Regions from separate parts of the Lysinibacillus sp. BSL11 genome, predicted to be linked through region 2. Evidence: riboswitches for the same ligand, from Rfam matches in the RefSeq annotation. Region 2 holds a riboswitch; each other region holds the start of a gene.
The links. Region 2 has a riboswitch for cobalamin ahead of RCJ95_RS00255 (energy-coupling factor ABC transporter permease). Riboswitches for the same ligand answer to the same signal wherever they lie in the genome.
Positions count from the first base shown of each region.

Region 1: it holds a riboswitch for cobalamin, as region 2 does, so the genes downstream of both, RCJ95_RS07650 (hypothetical protein) here and RCJ95_RS00255 (energy-coupling factor ABC transporter permease) in region 2, are expected to answer to the same signal.
Region 3: it holds a riboswitch for cobalamin, as region 2 does, so the genes downstream of both, cobT (nicotinate-nucleotide--dimethylbenzimidazole phosphoribosyltransferase) here and RCJ95_RS00255 (energy-coupling factor ABC transporter permease) in region 2, are expected to answer to the same signal.

Region 1 covers NZ_JAVGCX010000005.1:149,594-159,944, forward strand. Annotated here, with positions in the region: gene ytvI (sporulation integral membrane protein YtvI) at 1-961, opposite strand, end outside; gene RCJ95_RS07640 (hypothetical protein) at 1,052-1,606, shown strand; gene RCJ95_RS07645 (glutathione peroxidase) at 1,688-2,233, shown strand; cobalamin riboswitch at 2,352-2,549, shown strand; gene RCJ95_RS07650 (hypothetical protein) at 2,708-3,265, shown strand; gene RCJ95_RS07655 (ABC transporter substrate-binding protein) at 3,249-4,199, shown strand; gene RCJ95_RS07660 (tyrosine-protein phosphatase) at 4,345-5,112, shown strand; gene RCJ95_RS07665 (MATE family efflux transporter) at 5,247-6,614, shown strand; gene RCJ95_RS07670 (putative RNA methyltransferase) at 6,617-7,450, shown strand; gene RCJ95_RS07675 (lysophospholipid acyltransferase family protein) at 7,530-8,132, shown strand; gene RCJ95_RS07680 (low molecular weight protein-tyrosine-phosphatase) at 8,193-8,654, shown strand; gene RCJ95_RS07685 (YebC/PmpR family DNA-binding transcriptional regulator) at 8,857-9,576, shown strand; gene RCJ95_RS07690 (arsenic transporter) at 9,641-10,351, shown strand, end outside.
Region 2 covers NZ_JAVGCX010000001.1:42,501-52,851, forward strand. Annotated here, with positions in the region: gene RCJ95_RS00225 (cobalt-precorrin-5B (C(1))-methyltransferase) at 1-1,119, opposite strand, end outside; gene cbiE (precorrin-6y C5,15-methyltransferase (decarboxylating) subunit CbiE) at 1-29, opposite strand, end outside; gene RCJ95_RS00230 (precorrin-8X methylmutase) at 1,119-1,778, opposite strand; gene cobK (precorrin-6A reductase) at 1,791-2,552, opposite strand; gene RCJ95_RS00240 (sirohydrochlorin chelatase) at 2,549-3,514, opposite strand; gene cobJ (precorrin-3B C(17)-methyltransferase) at 3,529-5,196, opposite strand; gene RCJ95_RS00250 ((2Fe-2S) ferredoxin domain-containing protein) at 5,201-5,572, opposite strand; cobalamin riboswitch at 5,719-5,900, opposite strand; cobalamin riboswitch at 6,151-6,335, shown strand; gene RCJ95_RS00255 (energy-coupling factor ABC transporter permease) at 6,485-7,231, shown strand; gene RCJ95_RS00260 (energy-coupling factor ABC transporter substrate-binding protein) at 7,235-7,507, shown strand; gene cbiQ (cobalt ECF transporter T component CbiQ) at 7,513-8,286, shown strand; gene RCJ95_RS00270 (energy-coupling factor ABC transporter ATP-binding protein) at 8,283-9,119, shown strand; gene RCJ95_RS00275 (S8 family serine peptidase) at 9,299-10,351, shown strand, end outside.
Region 3 covers NZ_JAVGCX010000002.1:303,406-313,756, reverse strand. Annotated here, with positions in the region: gene RCJ95_RS04260 (hypothetical protein) at 1-864, shown strand, start outside; gene RCJ95_RS04255 (ABC transporter ATP-binding protein) at 904-2,598, shown strand; cobalamin riboswitch at 2,695-2,870, shown strand; gene cobT (nicotinate-nucleotide--dimethylbenzimidazole phosphoribosyltransferase) at 2,960-4,015, shown strand; gene RCJ95_RS04245 (trimeric intracellular cation channel family protein) at 4,113-4,718, opposite strand; gene RCJ95_RS04240 (methionine gamma-lyase family protein) at 5,060-6,313, shown strand; gene RCJ95_RS04235 (MerR family transcriptional regulator) at 6,468-6,845, shown strand; gene glnA (type I glutamate--ammonia ligase) at 6,901-8,235, shown strand; gene RCJ95_RS04225 (CotD family spore coat protein) at 8,334-8,645, opposite strand; gene RCJ95_RS04220 (ABC transporter substrate-binding protein) at 9,204-10,214, shown strand; gene RCJ95_RS04215 (FecCD family ABC transporter permease) at 10,338-10,351, shown strand, end outside.

The sequences.
Region 1 (10,351 bases), on a different contig from region 2:
ACTGTAGACCTATGAACATGGAAATTAATGTTGGTAAAGTGGACAAACCGATATGGTCTCCCATTAACTTAGGCTCGACTACTCGACGAATAATAAGTAAAATAGCAGCTAAGATGAATAATTTTACAGCTATAGAGGTGTTTCCCATCAATAGGTGGTAAAGCCCCCATGGCGCTAGAATAATGATAGAGCCTAGGAATGGTACAATATCTATTAACCAGATAATAACCGTCATTGTTACTGCGTATTTCGGTTGGATTAATAGCAGTCCAATGAGTGTGACGCCTCCAATAATAAAGCTTACAAATAAGTGAGCCTTCATATAGCCAAATGTAGCATCTTTTAAGCGATTTAAAATAATTTTTATCTTCTTTGCTGTATTGGGCTTTAAATATTTATAAGTGATTTGCTTTAACTTAGGCAAATCAAGCATAAATAGGAATAGCGCAATCATATAAACGAGAAGACTGATAAATAGGCTGGGTATCTCTGAAAAGAAGGCAGAAACTTTGCTATAATTAAAGAAGCTTAAAAAGGATTCTTCAACTTTCTTTATGAAATCCATTGTGGTTTTTTGAAGCGAAGCACTTACTTCAGGTGGAAAGTCTTCTGTGTATTTAGAAATATTTTCTTGCATATGAAGCCACATATCTGATAGCTTGGAAATATAATAGGGAGCTTGCTTAGATAGTAAAATTATTTGTGTCATTATTTGTGTAATGGATAGATAACAAATAATAGATATAACAATAACACTCACTATGTAAATAAAAGCAACTGCTATTTTCCGTGACATTTTCCATTTTCGTTTAAAGAACATGACAATGGGTTCTAAGAAAAATGCACTGATCCCAGCAAGTATTAAAGGCATGGACACTGGGATAACAAAATAGGCAGCTAGAAGTAGGGATATTATCACAATCAACCGAAAAATCAATTTCCTAGCATTAAATTTATTCATAAACTCACCTTCTTTGCGAAAAAAATTAAGTTAAGTGTACCATAAATCAAATTTTATTACGTTCTGAAACAATAAAGGTAGGGATGAATTATGGAAAAAGAGATTTTGCAACTTTTTAGTAATCTAACAGAGCATGATCGCGATATTCAATATGAATCTTACGAGGAATTAATGAAAATTATGCAGGAACCTGTAGATTGGACATATGCAGTTTGGGAACAGCTAATAAAAGCACTTACATACAATAATGGTTATTCTCGTGCACGTGCTGCACAAATTTTATGCGCTTTAGCTGCAAAAAGTGATCCAGAAGAAAGGGTCTTGGAGGATTTTTTAAAGATTTGGGCTGTGACTTACGATGAACAATCTGCTACAGCAAGGCATGCATTACAGGCCATTTGGAAAATTGGACAGGCGGGTCAAGTACAAAGAGATTTGGTTGTATCGTATCTAGCTAAAAGATTTCAAACATGTATAGATGAAAAACAGCCATCTCTTATTCGTCAGGATATTATTATGTCATTTAAAAAGCTATATGATCAAACAAATGACTCGAAATTATTAGATATTGCCCATCGTTTAATTAATGAAGAACAAGATGCTAAATATAAAAAGAAGTATAAGTCAGCCATCCGTTCAAAGTAGCGAGGTGGTGTTTTTTTGTGCAAATTCTTTGATGAACGGTAGAATAGTCAACTATAATGAATGAAAAAAGGGGATTATAGCATGAGCATTTATAATTATCTAGTTCGGAAGCCTAATGGCGAAATTTTATCAATGGAAACATATCGTGGAAAAACAATGTTAATTGTTAACACGGCAAACCAATGCCGATTTACATATCAATTTGAAGACTTACAGAAAATGTATGATAAATATGGAAAAGAGAATTTTGTAGTTCTTGGCTTCCCTTGTGATCAATTTGGCCATCAAAATCCTGAGGATGGAGAGGAAACTAAGCATCTATGCAAGGTAAACTATGGGGTCACATTCCCGATTTTTGAGCTTGTACAGGTAAATGGAGAGGCTACACATCCACTCTTTAATTATTTAAAGCATGAAGTGAATTACCGAGAGTTTGGGAAGGCAAGTATGCAGGAGAAAATGTTGGCAGAAGCAATTGTTCAACTTGCCCCAAGCTTTTTAGATGGTCGTAACATTCGCTGGAACTTTACAAAATTTCTAGTAGATGCTAATGGTAAGACCGTCGCACGCTTTGAACCAACAGATTCACAGCTCGATATTGAACAAGCAATTGAAACACTACTATAGTAAATTTCTTAATAATGTAAAAATTTGTTGGAATTTTCTCTTCTAGTGTTACTATATTTTAAAATTGAGTACAGCTATTTTTTCTGAATCATATATGATAAACTGCTTTACAAATGAAATATTCTTGCAGGATAAAGGTGCTAGTAAGCATAATCGGGAATCCGGTGAAAAACCGGAGCTGTTTCCGCAACTGTAAGTACAGCCATTATAAAGATTTACCACTGTCTCAAAGAAGATGGGAAGGTCCTTTATAACACATTCGTTTTATGTGACGAACTGTACAAGCCAGGAGACCGACCTTTATTTGAACGTATAAAAACTTCTCGGAAGCTAGGAGGATATACGGCAAATACATAGGCTTTGTCTAGTTTGATGGCTCAATCTTGTATTTTTGTCGTTCCTTTGCAAAAGGAGCGACTTTTTTTATGCCTTTCAAGTAAGAATTTTTCATTATAGAAAATAGGGGGGAAGCAAGTGAAAAAAGATGCCCGTTATTCTTGTTATCCATTTATGCGTGAGAAAGCTTCAACGGTTGATTTTGAAATTCGAACAGATAGCCTTACAACACATCTAGGAGTTGCATTAGCTGCGGTAAAAAAAGAGGATGTTCAAGTTGTTGCTGAGGATTTATTACTTATGTTACCTATGGCGTATCATGTGAATGGCTCAGTTCGTGGGAAATTAGCGGTAACTGAAGAGGATTTATCTTGGTTAAGTGAGCGTTATGATTTTTACGTTCGCCATGTGAAGGAAGAGATTCAAAGTTTTGTTTTACCTCAAGGAACAGAGGCCGCTGCAGCCTTACATCTTTGTCGCAGTGAGGCAAAAAAATCATATCGAACTTTACACAAAGTATCAGAAGAACGAGAGGTTCCTGCTATTCTTTTCGATTACCTTGGTTTATTAGCTAATGTATGTTTTGTCATGGCTGTTTTTATGAATCAGCAAGCTGGAATTTCTGAAATACCGTTTATTAGTAAATCCTACCCAATGAAAAAGAAAAAGGAGAATAACAATGAAGAAAGTATTTAATTTCCAATGGCTATCAGTGCTCTTACTTGCACTGGTATTAGCAGGCTGTGGCACTGCTGAAGATACAAAAAATAAAGATGCCTCGCAGGGTACACAACACGTAGAGAAAACAAGCTATAAAGTGACAGATGACCGTGGAGTGGAAATAGCGTTTAATGAAGTACCAAAAACAGTTGTATCTTTACAACCAAGTAATACTGAAATTTTGTTTGCTTTAGGTGTTGGCGATAAAATTGTAGGAGCAACTGAGTACGATACTTACCCAGAGGAAGCACAAAAAATTGAACGTGTCTCTGATACTACGAACTTTAACAGTGAAAGAATTATAGCGTTAAAGCCAGATGTTGTTATTGCTTATACAATCGGTGATAAGGATGCACTAAAGCCGCTTGAGGACGCAGGAATTAAAGTGTTTGTTATTCAATCTGCGACTACTTTCGATGATGTTTATGGAGATATCGAACAAATAGCTGCTGTGATGGATGTTGCTGATAAAGGAAATAAATTAAATGAAGAGATTAAAGCGAAAATTGCTGAAGTACAAACGAAGGTGAAGGACGTAAAAACGCCGAAAAATGTTTATTTAGAGGTTAGCCCTAAGCCAGACATATATACAGCAGGCTCTAGCACTTTCCAGCAAGAAATATTAGATGCAGCTAATGTTAATAATGTTTTTTCTGACTTGAATAGCTGGGCAAAAGTGAATGAGGAAGATGTTATTGCTAAAAATCCAGATATTATTTTAACAACAGTAAACTATACAGAAGATCCAATAGGAGAAATTCTTGGACGAGATGGTTGGAATACTGTGACAGCTATTCAAAACAAAGCGGTATTGTCCATCGATACAGATATCTCTAATCGACCTGGTCCGCGTATTGGTGAAGCTGTAGAATTAGTAGCGAAGGCTGTGTACCCAGAGTTATTTAAATAAGAAATGTTTCCATGCTAGCTGTCAGCCATTCAGCTAGCATTTTTTATGTGGTTTAAATTATTACCTAGCGTGAAAATTGGAATTAATGTAGTTTGTTCTTTAAAATAAAAGTAAGTATGCTTAATAATCTTAGGAGGTGTAGTGAGTGGAGCAATTAGAGACAAAGGTAATTCCATTTGAAGCAGTCCATAATTTCCGAGACATGGGTGGATATAAGACAAAAGATGGGCGTAGGGTAAAGAACGGTTTATTTTACCGCTCAGCTGCTCTTGGAAAAATGACACTGGCGGATAAAGAGCTATTTGAAACGTTAGGGATTAAAACCATTTTTGATTATCGCGATAACAATGAGGCGTATCATAATCCTAACCCAGTGTTCTCATATGCTCAATATATACAAATCCCAGCGAAGGGTAATCATGCTTTTGAAATGCCTACCAATGCTGGTGGTAGAGATTTCTATAAAGTGGTAAGCCCTGAGATGTTTCGAGATTTTTATGCACAAATGCCTTTTAACAATCTTTCATTTAAAGAGTTAATGCAAACGATTCAAAACCCTGATAATCTAGGTCTTGTACATCATTGCGCAGTTGGTAAGGACCGAACGGGTATTGGAGGAGCACTTATTTTACTAGCTTTAGATGTACCAGAGGAGACCATCATGGAGGACTATTTAGATACTAATATACATTTACGTCCAATGGTAGAAAGAATGGCTCAGGCTATTCAGCATCAGTATAATGAGCAAGAACTACAGCAATTTTATGCATTAATGTCCGCCCGTGAAGACTATTTACAAGCAGCATTGGATGCGATGGATCGTCGCTATGGTTCTAAGACTGGGTTTTTAGAGCAGGAATTTGGCCTAACAATTGAAAAACGAGAGCAATTACAATCCTATTGCTTAATTTAAAAAATGGCCCTTTCACACGATGTGGGAGGGATTTTTTATGTGGAAGCGCTGTATTCCTATAAATCTCTTTACAGTCTGAATATTTGTGATAAGATACAATAGATTTTTAAGAAAATATAGGAGAAGTGAAAGTATTGGCAGACACAATTAAAGAGACAAATAAGTTAAGTCTATTCCATTTAACATGGCCGATCTTCTTAGAAGTTTTTCTATTTATGTTGATGGGACTAGCCGATACTTTTATGCTCAGTGCTTTATCAGATAATGCTGTATCAGGAGTAGGTGCAGCCAATCAATATATCCATATTGCCATCTTGATTCTGGAAGTAGTGGGCAATGGTGCATCTATTGTTGTTTCCCAATATTTAGGCTCCAGACGCTTTTTTGAAGCGGCCAAGATCTCGGCGTTAGCGGTCACGATGAATTTGGTCGTTGGGCTTTTAATGAGTATTTTATTTTTCTTCTTTGCGAGACATTTAATGACAATGATGAACTTGCAGGGAGAAGTCCTCCACTATGCACAAAGTTACTTAGCCATCATTGGGAGTTTTATTTTCCTACAGGCTATTATTAATGCACTCGCAGCAATTATTCGTGTACATGGTTGGACAAAACAAACTATGTACGTTTCGCTTGGCATGAACGTCTTACATGTTGTGCTAAACTACGGTCTTATTTTTGGGAATTTAGGTTTCCCAGAGCTTGGTGTGAAAGGAGCGGCTATTTCCTCTGTCATTAGTCGCGGATTAGCCGTCCTAGTATTTTTCTGGTTGCTGTATCAGGTAATGGAAGTGCGTGTAAAGTTACAATATTATTTTGAGTATTCAAAGGAATATGTGAGGAAAATACTAAACATTGGTTTACCATCTGCGTTTGAACAGGTGCTTTATCAATTTTGCCAAATCATCTTTTTATATTATGCGACTTACTTAGGAGCAGAAACACTAGCAGCACGACAATATGCTATGAATATTTCGATGTTTACGTATTTATTTGCGATTGCCATTGGTACAGGAACAGCCATTATTATTGGTCGTCATGTAGGTGCAGGAGAAAAAGATGAGGCGTATCATCAGCTATGGAAAAGTGTCCGTGCAGCATTTGTTTTTACGATTATTATGGTTGCAGTCGTTACGCTATTCCGTAAGCCCCTTATGCAGGTTTTTACTGATAATCCAGAAGTCATTAAGATTGGGGCATCCGTGTTAGCATTAAGTATTTTACTAGAGACTGGTCGCACGATGAATATCGTTGTTATTAACTCTTTACGCGCTTCTGGGGATGCTAGATTCCCAGTGAAAATTGGTTTTCTATCAATGGTTTGCATGAGCCTGCCGCTTGGCTATTTATTTGTCTTTGTATTGGATTGGGGCTTGGTCGGAATTTGGCTAGCCATTTCAGCAGATGAATGGGTGCGGGCAATTATCGTATACTTTAGATGGAAAAGTCGTAAATGGGAGCGCTATGCTCTTGTATCACCAAACGACAAGAAGGAGGCATAGAAATGGGCGCATTATCGAAACGTGCTATCGGGGCGGCATTAATGGATCAATATATCACCCTTTTTGCTTGTCCAATCTGTCAGCGATCCATGCATGTCTATGAGCAGGGGAGATTGGTTTGTGCTTCTAACCATTCCTTTGATATTGCGAAACAAGGCTATGTCAATATGCTGACACATAGCGCCGCTTCTAAATATAGTAAGAGCCTTTTTGAATCCCGCAAGGCTGTTATTGATAGTGGGATTTATGATGCTGTAGAAGCTCGAATCGGTGAGCTTATAAGCTCTGCAAAAACAGTGCTTGATACTGGTTGTGGAGAGGGCTCACATTTAGCTCGCATTATGAATGATAGGGAGCATGGTATTGGCGTTGGAATTGACATAGCGAAGGAGGGCATTTTGGCTGCAGCACGTCATTATCCTCAACAAATTTGGTGTGTAGGGGATTTAGCTAAAAGTCCATTTGCTCAAGCGAGTTTCGATGCCATTTTAAATATATTATCGCCAGCAAATTATGAGGAGTTTAAACGACTTCTTACACCGAATGGCTGTCTTGTGAAGGTTGTACCGCAAAGTGGTTATTTGCGGGAACTGCGTGCTCAATTATATGCAGATTCAAACAAGGAAACTTACTCTAATGAACAAATTGTAGCTCGTTTTCAAGATAGTTTTCGTGAGGTAAACGTAGAACGCGTAACTTATACTTTACCGCTTTCAGAAGAGCTAGTACCCGCGCTATTAGAGATGACACCAATGGGGTGGCATAAAGCAGAACAAACAGCCGTTGAACTAAATCAAATCACGATTGATGTGGATCTATTAGTAGGGAAGGTTTAAGTTGGTCACCTGCAATTGCAGTATACTGGTCTTTTCGATTACAATGGGAATAACTATTGAATAAGGTAGGAATGTAACAGTGTATAAACTAGCAGCAAATGTTGTCAAAGTAATATTAAAATTAATGGGTTCAAAGGCTCGTGTATACGGAGAAGAAAACTTGCCGAAAGAGGGTGGGTTTATTATAGCTTGTACACATACCGGCTATGTTGATATTTTAAACCTTGGTGTAGCCATGTACCCTCGTGAAATTCACTTTATGGCGAAGAAGCAATTATTTGAAATGAAAGGGCTTGGCTGGCTTGTTAAGCATTTAAATGCTTTTCCGGTAGACCGTGATAATCCTGGACCAAGCGTGATTAAAATTCCTTCGCAGTTATTGAAGGAAGGTAAAATTGTAGGGATTTTCCCCTCTGGGACACGTAGTGCAGAAGGAACAGATTTAAAACAAGGGGCTATTACCATTGCACAGTTGGCAAAGGCGCAAATTGTTCCAGCTGCTTATGTTGGTGCACGTAATGTGGGCGATGTAATGAAGCGAGGTAAAGGCTATTTAATTTATGGTGAGCCATTTTATGTAACAGGCAAGGGTAAAGAAGGTCGTGAGCAGTTTACTCAACACCTTGAGCATGAATTAGTTGCTTTAACAGAAGAACTACAAAAACGTATTCCCGTAAAATAAAAGCAAATGGCACTCAGAATCAAATTGATTTTGAGTGCTTTGTTGTAGGAGGAAAATAAAATGATTCGAGTACTTTTCGTATGTTTAGGTAATATCTGTCGCTCACCCATGGCTGAGGCGGTCATGCGCGACTTGGTGAAGAAAGAGCATTTAGAAGATAAGATTGAAGTGGATTCCGCTGCTACCAGCTCATGGCATATTGGTGAACCTCCACATAGAGGTACACAGGATAAGCTTAGGGAATATGGTATTTCTACAATAGATATGCAAGGTCGACAATTACAAAAGTCAGATTTTGAAGAGTTTGCTTATATTATTGGAATGGATGAAAGCAATATTCGTAATATCCGTACAATACTAGGCCATCCAAACTCGCCAAAGATTTTTCGTTTTTTAGAATTAACAGCGCATCGCAAGGATGTCCCGGATCCTTATTATACAGGTGATTTTCAGGAAACCTATGAATTGGTGCAAGAAGGTTGTCAGGCATTACTAGCAAAAATTAAACAAGAGCTGTTGTAAGATGGCGCTAAAATCGTAAATTTTAACAGCCATTTTTTTTAGAAAAATGCTACCTTAAACATTGGTATATCTAGCTTTGTAAGCATCATTGTGTTATTATTTGCAGAGTAAAGATACGATAAGTATTTAATTACCATTTACAGATATGCAACTGCGTATCTATTATTTTTATAAATTTATCTTTTGAAAGAGAGTGGAAACAATGGGTCGTAAGTGGAACAATATTAAAGAAAAGAAAGCGTCTAAAGATCAAAGCACAAGCCGTATTAATGCAAAATTTGGGCGAGAAATTTATGTGGCAGCTAAATCAGGCGAACCAGATCCAGAGTCAAACCGTGCACTTAAAGTAGTGCTTGAACGCGCAAAAACATACAGTGTTCCAAAACATATTATAGAAAAAGCCATTGATAAAGCAAAAGGTGGCGGTGATGAAAGCTTTGATGAATTACGTTATGAAGGCTTTGGACCAGCCGGCACAATGATTATCGTGGATGCTTTAACAAACAATGTAAATCGTACAGCATCTGATGTACGTGCAGCATTTGGCAAAAATAACGGCAATATGGGTGTCAGTGGATCTGTAGCTTATATGTTCGATTCAACAGCAGTTATTGGTTTAGAAGGTAAAACGGCTGATGAAGTACTAGAAATTTTAATGGAAGCTGATATTGATGCTCGCGATATTTTAGAAGAGGAAGAAGCGGTAATTATTTATGCAGAGCCAGACCAATTCTTTGCAACACAAGAAGCATTAAAGGCTGCGGGCGTAGAAGAATTTACAGTAGCAGAGCTTTCTATGTTGCCTCAAACAGAAGTGACTTTAACTGGCGACGATGTAGCGAAGTTTGAAAAACTAATTGATGCATTAGAAGATTTAGAAGATGTACAAAATGTTTTCCACAACGCAGATTTAGGCGAATAAACCATTAACAAAATGAGTAAACCAGTAGCATTTAAGCTACTGGTTTTTAATTAGGGAGGAAAAGATGCAGACTGCTTTAGCCATTATTTTATTTTTAGTCACATTATTTTTTGTCATAGTACAACCACGAAAACTATCAATTGGCTGGTCAGCCTGTATAGGAGCAGCTATTGCACTATTAATAGGTGTAGTAACCTGGCATGACGTGTTAGAGGTAACGGGGATTGTTTGGAATGCAACGCTATCATTTATTGGTATTATTTTAATTTCCCTCATCTTAGATGAAATTGGCTTTTTCGAATGGGCGGCTCTACATATGGCACGACTTGCAAAGGGAAGTGGAATTCGCTTATTTGTTTATATTAGTTGCCTTGGAGCTGTTGTATCGGCTTTGTTTGCGAATGATGGTGGTGCTTTAATACTAACGCCGATCGTTTTAGCGATGGTGAGAAAACTGAACTTGAGTGAAAAAATGATCTTTCCATTTATTATTGCAAGTGGATTTATAGCAGACACAACCTCCTTACCTTTCGTTATTAGCAATTTAACGAATATCGTATCAGCTGACTTTTTCGATATAGGCTTTATAGATTATGCAGTTCATATGTTTGTACCAAATTTCTTTTCGTTAGTGGCAAGTATAGTAGTACTTTACCTTGTTTTTCGTCGTTCCATTCCACAACATTATTCTCTTGCGGCAGTTGAGCAACCAAGTCAGGCAATCCGAGATCCCAAATTATTTTCGATCGCTTGGTATGTGATTGGGATTCTATTA
Region 2 (10,351 bases):
ATCAACTTCATCGATCGATGCAATGTCATCAGCCCTTCCTAATAATTGTCCCTGCATCGAATAGATCGATGTGGAAAGCGTTAAACCGCCCTTAATATGATGGATAGAGGAATAGCAGCAAGCCTCACATAAATGATGGAAGAACGCATCATAGCCCTTTTCCATCATCATCTCACCTACTTGTGAAGCTGTATTTGCCTCTAGAACTTGTGCTATCGTTTCTCTATCTGCCCCTATCTCCTCTGCCAGTTGTGCTAAAAAATTAAAATCGATTGCTGCACTTTTGGAATGCACCATCATGACACCTTGTGCGACTTTAGAAAATTTCCCCATCATCCCAACGAGAGAAACTTGTTTGATGCCTAAACGCTTACAATGCTTTAATGTAAAACCTACAAAGTCACCCATTTCAATAAATGCTTCTTCTGCTAGATGTGGATATTGTTTCATCGCAAACTTCTCACTTCGTCCACCTGTTGTCACTACTAAATGCTCACAGCCAGCCTCTTTCGCTACACTGATGGCTTGGACAATACTGGCCATATAAGCAGAACTCGAAAAAGGCACGACGGTTCCCCTTGTGCCTAAGATTGAGATGCCCCCAAGTATACCGAGTCGTCCATTTAACGTTTTTTTAGCAATCTCCTCTCCCTTAGGTACAGAAATCACCACATTCACGCCTCGAGTAATGTGAAATTCGTCCAACACACCTTGGATCGTGCTATAAATCATTTTACGGGGTACAGGATTAATGGCTGCCTCTCCGACAGGCACTGGCAGGCCAGGCTTTGTGACACGCCCGACGCCAATACCTCCATCTAAATGAATCCCAGGTGTATCTGCCCAGCTCACTGTGCCAACGATGAGTGCCTGATGGGTCGCATCAGGATCATCACCAGCATCTTTAATCGTTTCACAGCTGACAGCATTTTCTTCAAATATGCATTTTTCAATTGTAAAGGTTACATCTCGACCAATAGGTAAATGAATCGTGCTTGTCTCTTGCTCCTCCTTAGTAATAAGGGCAAGCAGTGCAGCCTTTGATACAGCAGTTGCACAGGCTCCCGTCGTATAACCGTGACGCATGTCCTTGGGGTCCTTTTTTGGCTTCCGCTCCATTATTTTTTCGCCTGTTCGTCCGCTAAAAGTGAGATGGCATTTAAAGCAGCAACCGTCACTGTACTACCGCCTTTACGACCAACATTTGTAATGTACGGAATCCCTTCTAGTTTAAGCAGCTCTTCTTTTGACTCAGCTGCTGACACAAAACCAACAGGCATACCGATAATTAAATCTGGTTTTGCTAGCCCTTCTTTAATTAATCGAATCAATTCCAGCAATGCAGTTGGTGCATTACCAATGGCATAAATACCACCTTCATGTAATTTTGATGCCTTTTGCATCGAAATAATGGCACGTGTTGTATTTTGTTTTTTCGCTTCTATTGACACATCTTCATCCGCAATATAGCAATGCAAATCGCCACCATGTTTTTGGAAACGCTTTTTACCAGAGCCACTTTCAATCATTTGCACATCTGCTATGACATGACGTCCTGCAAGAATAGACTTGATACCCGCTTCAATCGCACCTGGTGTAATGATGACACTACGGCCTAGCTCGAAATCAGCTGACGCATGGATAATGCGACGTACAACTTTCCATTCATCTTCTGAGAAGTCATGCTCGCCCATTTCCTCTGCAATAATAGAGAAACTGTAATCGTAAATTTTATCTGGGTCTACCGTTAATGGTTTAAAATCTGTTTTAAAATCCATGGAAAATGCCTCCTAAATTGTATGTTCAACAGCCTGTAATACTTCTTCAAATGTTGAATATTGTTGGCCGTATTGTATATTTGGTCGTGCAATAAGAATCGTTTCAATCTGGCATGCGAGAGCTGCCTCTAGCTTCTCATCAACTGAGCCCACTTTACCGCTTTCTTTGGTAATCATCAACGTCACTCCGTATTGACGAAATAGAGCTTCATTTAATTCCTTTGAAAACGGACCTTGAATAGCCACAATATCTCGCTGCGCCACGCCAAGTGCCTCACACTTTTCCATATTATCCAGTCGTGGAAGCATACGAGCGATTACTCTTGTGTTTTCTAAGCCCTGTAAAACCTTCGTAAATGTAGCGAGTGTTTTACTTCCTGTCGTTAGCATAATGACACCGCGTTTTTCTGCAGCTAGCTGAGCTGCCTCCTCATAATCCTTTACAACAGTAATCAAAGGATGGGCATAATGTTCATGAGCTCTTTCATAGCGAATATAAGGAATCTTTGCCTGCTCTGCCGCTGCCATCGCATTTTTAGAGGCTTCCTCCGCAAATGGATGAGAAGCATCTACCACCAATCGATAGCCCTGCTCGGTCATGATGGTCGCCATTTCCTCAGCGGTCAGTCTACCGATTAAATGTGGCAGGCCAACGTCAGCAAGACTAGAGGCTGCCGATTCAGTGACGACCGTAGCGGTTACTGCATAACCTGCACGTTGTAATGCTAGGGCTAGATCCCTTGCATCACTTGTCCCTGCTAACATGAAAATCATTTTACCGGCTCCTCTTCATGATGATGGTCATGGTCATGATCGTGATGGTCATGATGGTGATCGTGATGATGCGCATGTCCATGATCGTGATCGTGATGGTGATGGTGATGCGCATGTCCATGATCGTGATCATGATGGTGATGATGATGTGCATGTCCATGTACTGCCGCATAGGCACGATAATCTTCTAGATCTTGCATACCTGTTGATGTACCGTTGATTGCCTGTTCAATACGCTCTAATAAAACATTTTGTAAACGCTCATGGTAGCCAAAATAGTTAGCAATTTGTATATCACAATCTGGATAAAGTTCAGTAAACTTCTCACACATACCATGCATGCGTTCCATCAAAATGCCTGTGAATAAAAAGTATGGTAACATGATGATTTTTTTTGCACCTAGTTTGACACAACGTTCAATTCCTTCTTCAACTCGTGGATCTGTGACACCCATAAAAGCACTTTCTACGTATTTTACAGGTAGTTTTTCCCATAGAAGTCGCGTGATCTTATAAAAATCACCATTAGCAGATGGATCACTGCCACCTCGTGCAATCAATAAAATCGCTGTTTCTTCCTGCTCTTGTTCTGAATTAAAGCCAATTTCAGCTAGGCGATCTTGTAAAATGGCAAAGATTTCATCATGAATACCAATTGTTTGACCATATGTGAAGGTAATTGTTGGATAATGCTCACGCGCATGCTCGATTTCCGCTGGAATATGCAGTTTTGAATGGCCTGCATGCAGTAAAATGATTGGAATTACATGTACCTCTGTAGCTCCCTTTTTCACACAGTTTGTAATACCTTCTTCGATGTTCGGTGAAGCAAATTCAAGGAAACAAGTTTCCACTAAAAATTGTTCATCAATACGCGGTGTCATTTGTTCGATAAATGTACGAACCTCATCATTTCCTGCTGCTAAACGGCTCCCATGGCCGACAAATAAAATAGCTTTCATCTCTCTACTCCTTACTAGTCGCCGCACGGAGCTGGCTCTACTTTTATTTTGGAAGACATATCTTGATACGTAAAATGCAGTATCTTTTTCACACGTTTAAAATATTTAAATAAGCGTTCATTTGGATGAGCATTTGCTTTATATTCTTCAATAATATCTGTAATGAGTGGAATCAGCTGCTCAGGCTCCAGCCCTTCTACAACAGGCTGTGCTGCGTGAGCCGTACGACCGACTGGTTTTGCTCCAATAAAGACATCAAATTTACTTTTGCGGTAGACGATGCCAATATCATCAAATACAGCCCGATAACAGGCCATACCACAGCCATTAAAGCCGATATTTAATGTCTTCGGTAAGGACATACCGCCTAGTTTTTCTTGTAATTCCTCTGCATATGGTATCGAATCAGCCTTTTCACCGTAGCAAAAATCACAAGCCTTCAATGATAACACATCACCAATCGGGGTTAATAAAAATCCTACTTCCTGTAATTTCTCTGTGATCTGTTCAGGGGCAGTCGTTGGTATTTTCAAATGAATTTGATGATCTGGTGTGTATTCCATCGTCCCCTCCTCCCCAACAACCTCTGCTAAAGTCATCATTTGCTGGGGAGTAAAAAATTTATTGGCTACTCCAGGGCTTACTGCTAGTTCAAATATAGATTCTATTTTTTGCTGTACAAGCTTCGGTGTTACTTTGACTGCGCTTGTCCCTTTTACCATTGCGAGTGCCACTGTAGCCATTTCAAGAGCTGTTTTTTTCGGCTTTGACGTAGCGGCTATACTGGGCTTGTTAAATCGTCCCGCATTAGGGTCAGCCGTAAAGTCATTTCGCGCTGTTCCTGTCTCTTGGTTCATTGCCCAAGGTTCATTTTCTTCGCGTAAACGTTGATGAGGACGTAATGGCTGTTTTTCTTCACCTAGGGTATATTTACGTTGGTAACCGCGTGGCGTGATCATCTTATTGTCATAGAAAAATGTTGATGAATTCCCGATAATAACTGTTGTCAGCATACCAATATCATGTTCTAGCATTTCTACTAGTGTTGTCATGGTCACTTCTTGACGTTCTCGATAGGCACTTTTCACAAGCCCTACTGGTGTGTCTGGCGAACGATATTCTAAGAGAATTCGCTGAGCCTCGACAATTTGTCTTGTTCGACGACCACTTTTAGGATTGTATAAAGCAATGACAAAGTCTGCCATTGCAGCTGCCTCGACACGCTTTGCAATTAAATTCCAAGGTGTTAGATGATCACTCAAGCTGATTGTACAAGCATCGTGCATAATGGGTGCACCAAGTATGCTAGCGCATGAATTAATCGCAGAAATCCCAGGAACAATTTCTACTTCAATTCCTGTTGCTTCTGTCCAGCCTAGCTCAATTAACACCTCATATACTAATCCCGCCATACCATAGACGCCTGCATCACCACTCGAAATCACCGAGACGATGCTCCCTGCTTCTGCTTGACGAACGGCTTCCTGTGCACGCGACACTTCTTCTGTCATGCCTGTACTAACAATCGATTTTGCACTTACTAAATCTTGAATCAGCTCTACATAGGTTTTGTAGCCTATAATCATATCACTTTGTTGTAATGCCTCTACTGCACGTGTCGTAATATGCTTAAAATCTCCAGGTCCAAAGCCTACTACGAAAATTTTTCCTTTTTGCGCCATGTTGTTACCCCTCTTTCACCTTTTCGATCCCTTTAATGGCAGTTGTTTGAGCAGTACGCTGTAATGTACCTTCATGAAGTGTAAAGACATGTTCGTTGTATAAGGATTCATGATATAAATCTTGTACTAGTGTTCTAGCATGCTCTGTTGATGGCACACGATACCAGTTTCCTTGGGGGTAGGCAATTACCACACAAGCATCCTTGCATCGTCCATTACAGCGCGTTCTTGTCGTATGTATTTCTTGATCGAGTGCTTGCCGCTGTATCTCATCTCGAATGGCTAAGGTAATTTCCTCCCCATCCTTTTTCATGCAGCTACTGCCATTGCAAATAAAGAGATGTGTTTTCATCCCCTCTAAATTCCAAGTTGTCATCTTCTGTCTCCCCTCATTTGCTTTTTGGAAAAAGAAAAACCTTTACTCTATAACGAAGAGTAAAGGTTTTGTAGAAGCCAAATAAAAACGAATAGCATGAAATACAGGTACTCGCTTTCGCTTCAACTTCTCCCTCCGAAAAGTTTGCATGCACAATCAAATAAGCAGGTTTCCTGACTTAAGCTTCATTTTACTATCGCACCTTCCCAAGTTTGCACCAGTGGCTTTGCGATTTCATCAGCTATTACAGTAGCGGGGGCTGTATTGGATTTTCACCAATTTCCCTATTATCTCGAGCTATTCGAGCACTTATTGACGTTTTATATGAAATTTTTATTAGAATTTTAAATAGAAAACTGTCTTTATCATATCTTATTTTTTTAAAATTTCAATATTTCTTTAAAAATTTATGACAAATTTATCAATTTTGAATGGAACTAGGTATGAAATTTATACAATCTATATAATTTGCCCATAAATCGTTATCAGAATATTCGCCATTGACCTTTAATTATAAAAATTTATAAAAGGTATAGCATATTTATGGAAATTCATGTTACACTTTGTCGTGAAATCTCACAATTTGAATGTTTTTCGGTGCAAAGTGCTTGTCATTTTGCTTAAAAGGGAAGCCGGTTTGAGTCCGGCGCGGTCCCGCCACTGTAATAGGGAGCTTTATAGAATATGTCACTGTCCAACGGATGGGAAGACCTATAAAGCATTGAACTAGAGCCAGGAGACCTGCCGAAAAATAAGTGATCGTTTCAGCCTACGAGGATAGGTGTGCGGCTTAGCAGATGAGAATGTTATTTGCTTTTTTAGCTATGCACTTTTCCACCAGTGGAGAAGTGCTTTTTTTAATTACGCACGCAATCTTCTAAAAATCTACTAATTAGTTAGGAGGAAAGCTTTTTGAAATTTTCATGGTGGAAACTTAGTTATTTTTTACTGGCCTTTTTAATCGTGCCAAAACGTGCCTTTGCCATGCATATCATGGAAGGTTTTTTACCAATCGAATGGGCTATTTTTTGGTGGGTCATCTCTATTCCATTTATCATTCTAGGATTGCGTTCTATTCGAAAAACCGTTGATGAAAATCCTGAAACAAAAATGCTTTTGGGGCTTTCAGGAGCCTTTGCCTTTGTGCTATCCGCCTTAAAAATCCCTTCTGTTACAGGTAGCTGCTCTCACCCAACTGGTGTAGGACTTGGGACAGTACTCTTTGGCCCTCTAGCAATGAGTGTAATTGGAACAATCGTTTTATTATTTCAATCTTTATTATTAGCTCATGGAGGAATTACAACTTTAGGGGCTAATGCCTTTTCTATGGCTATTGTTGGTCCTTTTATTGCTTACTTTGTCTTTAAAGGTGCTCAAAAAGTAGGCTTGTCATTTTCACTAGCCGTATTCTTTGCAGCTATGCTTGGTGATTTAGGTACATACATTGTGACTTCTGTACAACTAGCACTAGCCTTTCCTTCAGAGGTTGGAGGCTTTATGGCATCCTTTACAAAGTTTGCAGGTATTTTTGCCTTAACTCAAATTCCTTTAGCAGTGAGTGAAGGAATTTTAACGGTCATAGTGATGAATTTCTTGAAAAAATACAATATTAGCGAACTAAAAACTTTACGTGTTTTCTCAACAAAGGAGGCACATTAACAGATGAAAAAAAATTTATTGTTATTAGCAATTGTTGTGTTATTAGCCATCATTCCCTTGTTCATACAAAAAGGTGCTGAATTTGGTGGTGCTGATGGAGAAGCAGAAGCAGCTATTGGTGAAATCAATGCGGAATATGAGCCATGGTTTGAAAGTCTATGGGAGCCACCAAGTGGTGAAATCGAAAGCTTATTATTCGTGCTACAGGCAGCTATAGGAGCTGGCTTTATTGGCTACTTCATCGGCTATATGCGTGGCAAACACAAAGAAGGTTAACCATTATGTTACTCATTGATAAGTATGCCTATCTGAATAAGCTAGCGTCCGTTCATCCGCTAGAAAAAATGATATTTTCACTTGGATTACTTCTCATAACGCTCATCATGAGAGATGAACGACTTTCACTCATTACATTTTTTGTAATGAGTGCTTTTATCATTTTAGGTGCCAAAATTCCGCTTACATACTATGGCAAACTATTATTGCTACCTGGCTTTTTCTTATTAACAAGTCTTGTATCTATTTTACTTTCTTTTACATCATCAACGAATACACTCCCTGCCCATATTTGGTCGTTTACATGGAGGAATTGGACTGTTTTTATTGGGAACGCAAGTGTGTTATCAGCGCAACAGCTGTTCTTTATTGTCCTTGGCAGCATTAGTTGTTTATACTTTTTAATTCTAACTACTTCCGTACAAGGAATATGTTATGTGCTACGACAATGGCGACTCCCCTCTTTATTAGTGGAGCTCGTCGAACTAACCTATCGTTTTATTTTTATGTTTTTAGAAAGTATGCAAAATATACATCTCGCCCAGCAAGCACGTCTCGGCTATCATTCACCGATGCAATGGCTACGCTCTGTCTCCATGCTTATTGTGGCATTATTTGTGGAAATGTTTCAACGTAGCCGGGAGCTCAACAACGCCATGCAATCACGTGGAGGCGAGGCTGTCTACTGGCAAGAGATGGGCTCTTATAGCAAGAAAAATTGGCTAGGCATGGCAGCAATTTTACTAGTCCTCATCGTATACGGAGGGTATTTCACATGACAACGTTTTATTTTAAACTCAACCAATTATCTTATGCCTATGCGGATGGTACGAAGGCGTTATCAGATATTACATTAAACATTCCAAAAGGTAAAAAAATCGCCATACTCGGGCATAATGGCGCGGGAAAATCAACCTTATTTCAGCATCTTAATGGTATTTTAAAACCTACAGCTGGGTCGATTTTATTCGAAGGCCACGGTCTGGAATATAATCGAAAAGCTTTAAAGACCCTACGCCAAAAAGTCGGCATTGTTTTTCAGAATGCAGATCATCAGCTTTTTTCAGGGACCGTCAAGCAAGATATAGCATTTGGCCCATTAAATCTCGGCTGGTCTACTGAAAAAACGGAAGAAAAAATAGCTTGGGCCGTTGCGCAAACCGAAGTGGAAGATTTGCTTGATAAACCCATTCATTTTTTAAGCGTAGGTCAGAAAAAACGTGTAGCAATGGCAGGTGTTTTAGCAATGGAGCCCTCTGTCCTTTTGTTAGACGAACCAACAGCAGGTCTTGATAATTATTATGCTACACAAGTATTACAATACTTAGCCAAATTAGAGGATGGTGAGAGAACCATTTTACTAGCAACCCATGACATACCTCTCGCTTATGAATGGGCCGATCTAATCATTGTTATGGAGGCTGGAAAAATCATTTACAACGGTGATCCAATCACCTTGTTTTATGAAGACGAATTGTTACATCGCGCGCATCTTGAACGTCCATGGATTTTTGAAATGGTCATAGCTTTGCAAAAAAAGAAGCTATTGCAGGAAAATATCAAAATCCCTCGTTCCAAGCAGGAGTTACAACAATTAATAGAACAGATTTAAAGCTTTTAACAATGCTAGGTATACGAAAAACAAGCCGTGTTTAGCTGTCCGTTTTTTCGTTATACCTACCAAAAATTAAAATAGCAAAGAAAAATTTTCCTCCATTACGAAACTTTTCTAATCTTTGTCCGTATTAATATAGTCGAGACTTAATTTATAACACCAAGGAGAGATAACAATTGAAAAGTTGGTATAAAAAATCAGTCGCTGTTGTAGCATCCGCTGCACTCATGGTTCCTGCTGCTTCTGCCTTTGCTGAGGCACCACAGCATAAAGCGAAAAACATGCTGGCAAACAGTGCAAAACAAACAGAGAAGAATGAAGAAAAATGGATGAGTAAGGATACAATTGTTATCAAGCATTCAGGTCTTGATAAAAACGTACATAAAAAAATTGGCTCCAAGGTCATCCGCTCCATTCCTTCATTAGGTTATGATGTTGTACAACTAAATAAAGGCGTATCAATCGAAAAAGCCGTCTCTTACTATTTAAAGCAAAACGGGATATCTAGTGTGTCTCCTAGCTACGTCTATCATTCTTTCAATAATGAAGCTGATCCTAAGAAACAAGAGATGTATCATTTAAACCTACTGCAAATGGATAAGGCACTAGAATTAGCAGGCAACCATGATGTCACAGTTGCTGTCATTGATTCTGGTGTAGATTTTAAACACCCCGATCTAAAGTCACAAGTACTCCCACCCTATAATGCAGCAGCACCTGCCAATACTACTTATTCAGGCGATCACGGAACACATGTGGCAGGTATTATCGCCGCAGCAAAAGATAATGGCGTAGGTGGGCACGGGGTTAATCCGAATGCAAAGTTACTGCCAATTGATGTATTTAACGGCAAAGAAGGTGCTAATGATTTCATTATTGCACAGGGTATTCTTTATGCAATTGAGCAGGGCGTTGACGTTATTAATATGAGTTTAGGAGGCTATGGTGAATCTCCCCTGATGAAGGAAGCCGTTCAGAAAGCGATTGATAGTGGTATTACAATTGTGGCAGCCGCAGGAAATGAATCGACAGATGAATATTCCTTCCCCGCTTCTTTCGAAGGTGTCATTAGTGTTGGTTCAACAAATGAACGCAACAAACTATCAAGCTACTCCAATTACGGCCCGTCTGTTGATATTGTTGCACCAGGTGAAGACATTTATAGTACCGTTCATGATGCGAAGAAAGGATCTTCTTTTGTCAAGTTTAGTGGAACATCCATGGCCTCT
Region 3 (10,351 bases), on a different contig from region 2:
ATGGCAACAATTTTTAAAAATCAAGCAGTGTCTATAATTTTAATTGTCATCATTTATTTTTTATTAATGTTAATGCATGGTTATAGACTAGAAACGATTCAATATATAGCTCCTACTCTTAACTTTATGTATCCAGATTTCATTCATTACTTAAATGTTATAGGTGTTTTATCCGTTTGTTTGTGCTCTATATTGTTCGCGATTTTATTCAGCAGGAGGGCCACAAATAAAACGGAAAAGTGGATTGCTGGAATTATCACCAGTATGATGCTTTTCGTTCTATTAAGCTTACATTTTTATAATGGATATAAAGAAGAGGAACTGTTAAATAAACCTTATCAAAATTATCAATATAACGGGCTTACTGTCCAATACAAAGGTGTGAGTATAGAAAAAGTGAAGAATTATGCGAATGTTTATAAAGACATTATTCAAATAATGGAGAGCTTCGGTGTCAACAACATTCCGTATCACACGCTGAAAATAACGAGGGTTTTTAGCCTTCCAGATAACAATAGTTTAGAAAATATTATTAGTAGTTCTGGCAACATCATTGAAATACGCCCGTATTCTAATAAATTTTTTGAATTTAATTATGGCTATAATATTACAGAAGACATGATAAATACATTAATGGATGAACAGTGGGAAACCAAGGAACAAACTAATTGCTATGAGGTTTTAAAAAGAACAATTGAGCAAAAGGTTATATACACCAACAAAAGCATGCTCTTTAGTGAGGCGAAAAAGAAGTCAGTAGAAAACTTGTTCATAAGTAATGAAAAAGATCCGTATATGGAAAAGTTTCTACAAATATTACAAGAAGAACCGAAAAATGCTTATCTGTATATCAAAAGGTTATAAGAAAACCTTAACTAAATCAGGGAGACAGAGTATTATTTCATGAAAATATTAGGTGAGGTATTTAAGTATACAAAGCCATACAAAGCAAAATTATTTCAAGTAAATATATTGATGGGCATTTCAATGATTTTAAGTATAGTACACCCCCTTTTATTTGGTAAATTTATTGATTCTATAACATTAAAAGACCTCAATTCCGCATTCATAATTATAGTGTTTATGGCTTTTTTGTTTCTTTTTAATTTATTTTTTAAAGTAATCCAAAAATATTATTTAACGAAATTTGCCTGCTATCTACAAATGGATATTAAGTTAAAGATAATAAAAAGAATCATGGCTATGGACATGGATGAGTATCAATTAAAAGCAAAAGGTGAACTGATGAATAAAATAGAAAATGATACAAAGGCATTTTCTGAAGTAGTATCAGAGTTTTTAAATATTGTTGTAGATTTTATCAGTATAATAATTGTGTTCGTAATATTGATAAATCTTAATTTTATTTTAGCTAGTATTTTATTCATTGCTTGTCCTTTAGCACTTATCATTTTTAAATATTATGGAAAAAAAATAAGGATGACGGATACTGCCATCAAAAAAGATTTAGATTCTTATTTAACCTATCTGGGAGAAATACTGTCATCATTTAAATTATTTAAGATATTTAATAATGAGATAAACGCCATAGATAACTATCAAAAGAGAATTACCTTATTATACAAAAATACTCTTGATAAAATGCGTTTAAGTATAAAATCAGGATCAATAATAGAATTATTAAACTTTACAAGTTATTTAATTATCCTTATTATAGGTGCCTACTTTATTTATAAAGGCAGCCTCACCTTAGGAGTATTAATAGCATTCACAACCTATGCCAATAACTTTAGTCAGTCATTTTTAAGATTTTCTCAACTAAATTCCTTTTTACAAGAAGCAATTGTGTCTGTAAATAGAGTAAAAAACTTAATGGGAGACAATAAATACAATATAAGGAAATTGATAGTATCAGACTATGTAAATTCATCGCATCATTTTAGAAAAGACAAAATAGTGTTACGGAATGTAAGCTTTACCTATACTAATGCATTATCTCCAGTTTTAGAAAATATAAATTTCCAAATACCTTTGAAGAAAATTGTATTGATTAAGGGAGAAAGCGGATCAGGTAAATCGACATTATTGAATATATTATCAGGTTTATACATTAATTATCAGGGTGAAATATTTCTATCCAATCAAAATATTAGATATATTCCTAATGATGTTTATAGAAAAAGGGTATGTTTGGTAACGCAAGAGCATTTTATAATGACAGGGACAATAAGGGAAAATTTGTTATTAGCAAAGCCGAATGCAACGGATGAAGAATTAATTCAAATTTGTAAAATGGTTAACATTTATTCATATATAGAAACGTTGGACTATAAATTTGAAACTCTTATTGGGCATAATGGGCTTGAATTATCTACTGGGCAACAGCAAAGACTTTCAATAGCAAGATCGCTTCTAAGAGATGCGGATATCTATTTGTTTGACGAGATTACTTCTGCGCTTGATAAAGACAACCAAATAAATATAGAAACATTACTTTTATATTTAAATAAAGAAAAACAAAAGACTGTTATATTGGTTACTCATCACCCTGTTTTAATAAGTGAAGCAGATAAAATATTTGAAGTTAATAACAATCAGGTGAACGAGAGGGATTCATTTGTTGTTACAAGCTCTTAATAAGCCTAAATTGTTTGAATAGCTGGTTGTACTAAGTTAACACTCAAAAAAATTTTTCCTCTTGACACTAAAAAAGTTGTAAAGTAGATTTAACATAATTACATAAAAGCAATAGGTGCCCACTTGGGAGAATAGGGAATAAAGTGAAAAGCTTTAGCGGACCCGCCACTGTATAAGGGAGTTTCATAGTGTATGCCACTAGCGAATTGCTGGGAAGGTGCTATGAGATGTTGAACTTGAGCCAGGAGACCTGCCTACATGCTTTAGAAGATATAGATGATGGAAAAGTCTGTAGTTTATTTGTCATGACAATAAACTACAGACTTTTTCTTTTTGTCTTAAAAAGAGAGGAGCAATTATCATGCAATTACTACAAGACACGATACAAAACATCCAAGGTGCTGACCTGAAGGTGATGGAGCAAGCTAGACAGCGTATAGATGCCCTATGTAAACCCCCTGGCAGTTTAGGAAAACTAGAGTCCATTGCAGTGCAGCTTTCTGGCATAACTGGACAATTATTTCCGGTGATTGATAAAAAAGTCATAATTGTTTGTGCTGCAGATCATGGTGTTTGCGAGGAAGGTGTAACCACGAATCCACAAGATGTGACGGTCTTTCAAACATTAAATTTTCCTAAGGGAGGTACAGGCGTTTGTGCGATTGCGGGCATTACCAATGCAAAGGTTGTCACAGTAGATGTTGGGGTAAAAGAAGATATTCCACTTGATGCAGGAGTCCTTATTCATAAAATTAAATACGGTACCGATAACATGGCACAAGGTCCAGCTATGGCCAAACAAGAAGCCATTCAATCGATAGAAGTAGGAATCCAGGTGGCCACTGAGGAAATCATAAAAGGTGCTGATGTACTTGGGACTGGAGAAATGGGCATCGGCAATACAACACCAAGTGCTGCGATATTAGCTGTTTTGACGGGATGCAAGCCTATCGAAGTAACGGGGTTTGGTGCAGGAGTAGGCCAAGGAGGCATTGCCTATAAAGCAGCAGTTATTGAAAAAGCAATTACCTTAAATAAGCCTAATCCAAATGATGTTATTGATGTTCTGGCTAAGGTTGGAGGATTAGAGATAGGGGCGATGACAGGCATTATACTTGGCGCTGCTGTCCATCGTAAACCTGTTGTCATTGATGGATTTATTTCAACTATTGCCGCGCTCATTGCTTATAAGCTAGAACCAAAAGTAAAAGATTATATTATTCCTTCCCATGCCTCAGAGGAACCAGGGGCTAAAATTGCCGCTGCATTACTAGGCATTGAACCGATGTTGCACATGAATATGCGTTTAGGCGAAGGTTCTGGAGCAGCCTTAGCCTTTCCTATTTTAGATGCAGCTTGCTCGATGATGAAAAACATGGTGACTTTAGAAGAATCAATGCAGTTGTTAAAAAGGTAAGTTAAATGTCTCTTTTTTAATCATATAAGGAATGAAACATTAGCTAAAACAATAAAACAGCCAATGACTTAATTTTTGGTCATTGGCTGAATGGTGTTTATGCTCGATTTAATTTACGTAATGGCAAGCGCCACTTCATCATATAGGAAAAGATACGTAAAACTGTAATCACTGCGAATAAAATATAAAGGAAAATGTCCCCTGTAAAAACCTCGAAACCGATTAACAGTCCAGCAAGAGCTGCCCAAACTCCATAAACTTCATCACGGAGAACTAATGGTTTTCTTCTAGCTAATAAATCTCGTACAATACCACCACCTGAACCTGTCAAAACAGCAGCTACAATGACTGCGCTCACTGGCATATCAAGCTTGACAGCATAGAGTGCGCCTTGAATAGCGAATGCTGATAAGCCAATCGCATCTGTGAAGTTACCCCAACGATGCCAATGTTGAATCAGATGATGTGGAAAAATAAAGAATATCGTAATCGCAGCAAGCGCTATTTGAAACATCATATCCTGTCCCCAAAGTGTTGTGACAGGTAGTCCAATGAGTAAATTTCGAATAGCTCCTCCACCAAAAGCAGTCACAATACCAAGTATATATACACCGAATAAATCGTATTCTTCTTCCATGGCAATAATTGCCCCAGAAATAGCAAAGGCAATTGTTCCTATGATACTAAAAACCTCCCAAGCCATCCCTTTCACCCCTTCTATCAATAAATAAACTTTTTTAAAAGTTAAAAGACGTTTTACGTAACAGAATTTATGAATTTAATAGCCAAAATCGGTCATTAAATACGCTTCTTGAAATGAGTCCGCACATTAGCTTAGCGTAAAATCCTCTTAGAAACAATAGGCAAGTTTTACAGGTACACATACAAATTGATAAAATGTGATTAAAATAAAGAAAAACATTCGTCAAAAGCGTTCATATACCAGTAGTTGGTTAGGAAATTCTAGAGTGATTGAAGTCAATTTAGATAGTTAATAAATCTTACTGATTGAAATGCGAGACATTGTGAAATGGAGAAGAAAGAATGACGTTTACATCAAATTTATCAATAGAAACGCTATCGTTAGCGGCAAAAGTAGAGGAGCAAGTTCGGCCTTATCATGCCAAGGTAGAAGAAATGGCATTCTACAATCAGCAGAAGGTGCTAGCAGCTTTCAGAAAGCATCAAGTAAGTGATTATCATTTACATCCATCAAACGGCTATGGCTATGATGATGAGGGACGGGATAATCTAGAGCGTGTTTATGCGGAAGTATTTGGTGCAGAGGCAGCCATAGTCCGACCACAAATTATTTCAGGCACACATGCAATCACGCTTAGTCTATTTGGTGTTTTACGTCCTGGTGATGAGCTGCTTTATATTTCTGGTCAGCCATATGATACATTGCAATCCATTGTCGATGGTGGTGATAAAGATACAGGTTCACTAAAAGATTATAAAATCGGTTATCGACATGTGGATTTACTAGATAACCAGGCCATTGATTGGGTAGGTGTAGAAGCGGCCATTACAGCACAAACCAAAATGATCGCGATTCAACGTTCAAAAGGCTATGCAACACGTCCATCCTTTACAATTGAAGAAATTGCAGATATGTGTGTAAAGGTACGTAAAATAGCCCCGAAAGCTGTTATTTTTGTAGATAACTGCTATGGCGAGTTTGTAGAGGCGCAGGAACCTACAGAGGTCGGTGCTGACTTAATGGCAGGCTCGCTCATTAAAAATCCAGGTGGAGGCTTGGCTAAAATTGGTGGCTATATTGCTGGCCGCGCAGATTTAGTGGAGAAATGTGCCTATCGTATGACATCTCCAGGTATTGGCGCAGAAGCGGGGGCCACATTAAATACACTAGGTGATTTTTATCAAGGATTTTTCCTGGCACCACATGTTGTATCGCAAGCACTAAAAGGGGCGATATTTACAGCTGCAATGCTCGAGGAAATCGGCATGAGCACTTCTCCGAGCTATGATGCGAAGCGTACAGATTTAATTCAATCAGTATCATTCCAAACAGCACAGCAAATGATTGACTTTTGTCGGGAAATACAAGCGAACTCACCGATAAATGCCCATTATGCTCCTGAACCAGCCTATATGCCAGGCTATGAAGATGATGTCATTATGGCGGCGGGGACATTTATTCAAGGGTCTAGCATTGAGCTAACAGCGGATGGCCCAATACGACCGCCATATACAGCATTTATCCAGGGCGGACTAACATATGAACACGTTAAATTTGCAATTTGCAGTGCGGTTCAAGCCATTCAAAAAGCATAACAAGACAATAGATAAAGCCTAAATATGAATAGTTTTTTACAATTTTTAATCTGATTGAAAAAAATAGTGCCAACCATGTTAGATAACCTTACATGGTTGGTTGACAGTAAAAAAATTTCGTTATATGATAAGCGGGTATTGGAGGAGGACTTAAATGAGTCGTGAAATTAGACGAACTATGCCGTTATTATCGATGAGTATCGTGATGCAATTAACAGAGCTTTCGGCAAGACAAATTCGTTATTATGAAGAACACCATTTAATTGAGCCGCACCGAACAGAAGGCAATCGACGTATGTTTTCACTAAATGACGTCGATACATTGCTTGAGGTTAAAGACTACTTAGAACAGGGTATGAATATGGCGAAGATTAAAAAAATATTTGCTAAAAAGAAAAATCCTGTTGCGACAACTGATGAGCAAGACTTAAGTGATTCAGAATTACGACAAATTATGCGCGAAGAAATGCGTCAAGCACAGCGCATGCAAAAATCGTCCATCCGAAGAGGGGATTTATCTCGATTCTATTAATAAATAGGGTAGGGTAAACATAAAAGCTAGACAAATTATAGGAGTGTGGAAAACTGTGGGTAAATACACAAAAGAGGACATTAAACGTCTCATCGAAGAAAAAAACGTAAGCTTTATTCGTTTACAATTTACAGATATTCTTGGCACTATCAAAAATGTTGAGATTCCTGTAAGTCAATTAGACAAAGCACTTGAAAATAAAATGATGTTTGATGGCTCATCTATTGAAGGTTTCGTTCGAATCGAAGAATCTGATATGTATTTATATCCTGATCTTGATACTTTCGTAGTATTCCCTTGGACTTCTGAAAAAGGGAAAGTAGCACGTTTTATCTGTGATGTATACACTGCGAAAGGCGAACCGTTTGCTGGTGACCCACGTAACAACCTAAAACGAATTCTTAAAAAAATGGAAGAAATGGGCTTCTCAAGCTTTAATTTAGGGCCTGAGCCAGAGTTCTTCTTATTCAAATTAGATGCAAAAGGCGAACCAACCTTAGAAGTAAATGACCATGGTGGTTATTTCGATTTAGCGCCAACAGATCTTGGTGAAAATTGCCGTCGTGATATCGTGTTAGAGCTAGAAGAAATGGGCTTTGAAATTGAAGCATCACACCATGAGGTAGCTCCAGGACAACACGAAATCGACTTTAAATATGCGGATGCTGTTACTGCGTGTGATAACATCCAAACATTCAAATTAGTGGTTAAAACAATCGCTCGTAAACATGGCTTACACGCTACATTTATGCCAAAACCACTATTTGGTGAAGCAGGCTCTGGTATGCACTTTAACGTGTCGCTATTTAAAGGTAAAGAAAATGCATTTTATGATGAATCTACAGAATTAGGTCTTTCTGAAACAGCTATGCAATTCATGGCGGGTGTTCTTGCACACGTACAAGGTTTCACAGCTGTAACAAACCCAACAGTTAACTCTTATAAACGTCTAGTACCAGGTTATGAAGCACCATGTTATGTAGCATGGTCTGCACAAAACCGTTCACCATTAATTCGTATTCCATCTGCGCGTGGCCTTTCAACTCGTGTTGAAGTACGTTCTGTAGACCCTTCTGCAAACCCATATTTAGCGATGGCTGTTATTTTAGAAGCAGGTCTTGAAGGTATTCGTCAAAGCCTAACTCCACCTGCTGCTATTAACCGCAACATCTATGTGATGTCGGAAGAAGAGCGTCAAGCAAATGGTATTGAAAACCTACCTGCAGCACTTGATGATGCACTAACATTACTTGCTAAAGATCAAGTAGCACAGGAAGCACTAGGTGAGCATATTTATGCAAACTTTAAAGAAGCAAAAGAAATCGAGTTCGATATGTACCGTACAACTGTTCATCAGTGGGAACGCGATCAATATTTAAAAATGTATTAATCATAAAGATACCGAGTCCCTGATAAAGGTGACTCGGTTTTTTTCTGAACATATTAGGAACGATGGGGTCATATGACAACCCCATCGTTATTTTAGTATTAGCGCATATGTTTATGATGGTGTGGCATAGGCATATGGCAAGGGTTAGGTGGCATACCGCACATTGTATGTGTTTCACAGCATTCATTCACGACAGATTCTGTGCATGGGAAATAGTACTGATGATCAATCATATGTTTGTTGACTGTTGTAACATGTGCAGGTTGTACGTGTGGAACAACCGTATGGATATAATTTGTGCGTACATATTGCTCTGGTGGTAAAAATTGTGGTGGATCATATTGCATTGGCATCATTTGTGGCGGACAGCAGTGTGGACCTTTTGCCGGATGGCGTCTTCGTTGAAACATGTTATTACCTCCTGTTTTGATAAGTTGTAGTTCATTATTAAGATATGAGATATACGTCGATAGGGTCTATTTATTTGCCTATTAATGCATAGGTAAATCTAACAAGTAACTAAAATAGTAGAAAATCTATAATCAATTTGCCTACGTCTTTGAGTGAAATGAAAGCATGACATATTGTTGAAAAAAGATGATGTCAACGGCAGGAAAAGCAATTTTGCGGGCGAGGCGTTTTCCGTTCCCTCATTGTCCTTTCCAAAGGGCGATGATCCTCCCCTCAATCATGCTGCAAAACTTCTTTCATACTAACAGTAGTGAACAAAATAGCACATATTTTCGAAGTGAAAAGTAAAAGCCTCTAACAACCATCCACTTGCTTTTTTTTCAACGCGATGAATAGGTTTTTTAAATAACGTTCTTCCTAGCGGCATAATGTAAAATAAATTTTTATTGAAAAAGTATGTTTTTTGAAAAAATAGATATTGTCAATAAAACAATCGTACAGTATACTCTTTAATTGATAATGATTATCGTTGTCGATTATTTCTTAGGAGGAAATGTATGCCAAAATTATCACTGCAGAAAAAGAACTTTTTTGTACTGTTCACACTACTATTAACCTTCGCGTTATTATTAGTTGGGTGTGGGGAGAAAACATCGAACTCCAGTAGTTCACAAGAGAACGACAAAGCAGAAGAAAGTAACACAGAATCAAAATCTTCTAGTCGTGAGATTACACATGCAATGGGTACTACAACGATTGAAGGCACACCTACAAAAATCGTTACACTATATCAAGGCGCAACAGATGTTGCAGTAGCTATGGGCATTAAGCCAGTTGGGGTAGTAGAATCTTGGGCTGAAGCGCCTGTTTATAATTATATGAAGAATGAGCTTGATGGCGTTGCAATTGTAGGACAAGAAACACAACCAAACCTTGAAGAAATTGCAAAGCTTAAACCAGATTTAATTATTGCTTCTAAAGTACGTCATGAAGAAATTTATGATCAGTTATCGCAGATTGCTCCAACAGTTGCTCATGAAACAGTTTTCGATTTCAAAGGAACAGCTGAAATGATGGGTCAAGCAATGAATCAAGAAGATAAGGTGAAAGAATTACTTGGCGATTGGGATACGCGAGTAGCTGATTTCCAAACAAAAATCAAAGAGAAGCTTGGCGATAAATGGCCATTCCATGTTTCTGTTGTCAACTTTAGAGCAGACCATGCTCGTATTTATGTGACAGGTTATGCGGGTTCTATTTTATCTGAGCTTGGATTCCAAGGTCCTAAAAATTTAACAGATGATTCTTTAGAAATTGTGAAGCTAACGGACAAGGAAAGTATTACACAAATGAATGCTGATGTTATTTATATGTTTATGGAAAATGATGAGACAGTGAAAAAAACTTATGAAGATTGGACAAACCATCCACTTTGGAAAGAGCTTGACGCAGTGAAAGCGAATCAAGTTTATCAGGTAGATGAAATCAATTGGAATCTAGCAGGTGGTATTACTAGTGCTAATTTAATGCTAGATGATATTTATGACAAGTTTGAATTAGAAAAATAGTGAATGAAGAATGGGCTGTTAAAAGTGTTAGAGAATACTTGAATAACAGCCCTCTCATTGTAGTGTTTGAGCATAATTGAAACCTACATAAGATAAATTGTGGATCAAGAAAGTTGGCATAACATGAGAATTATTCT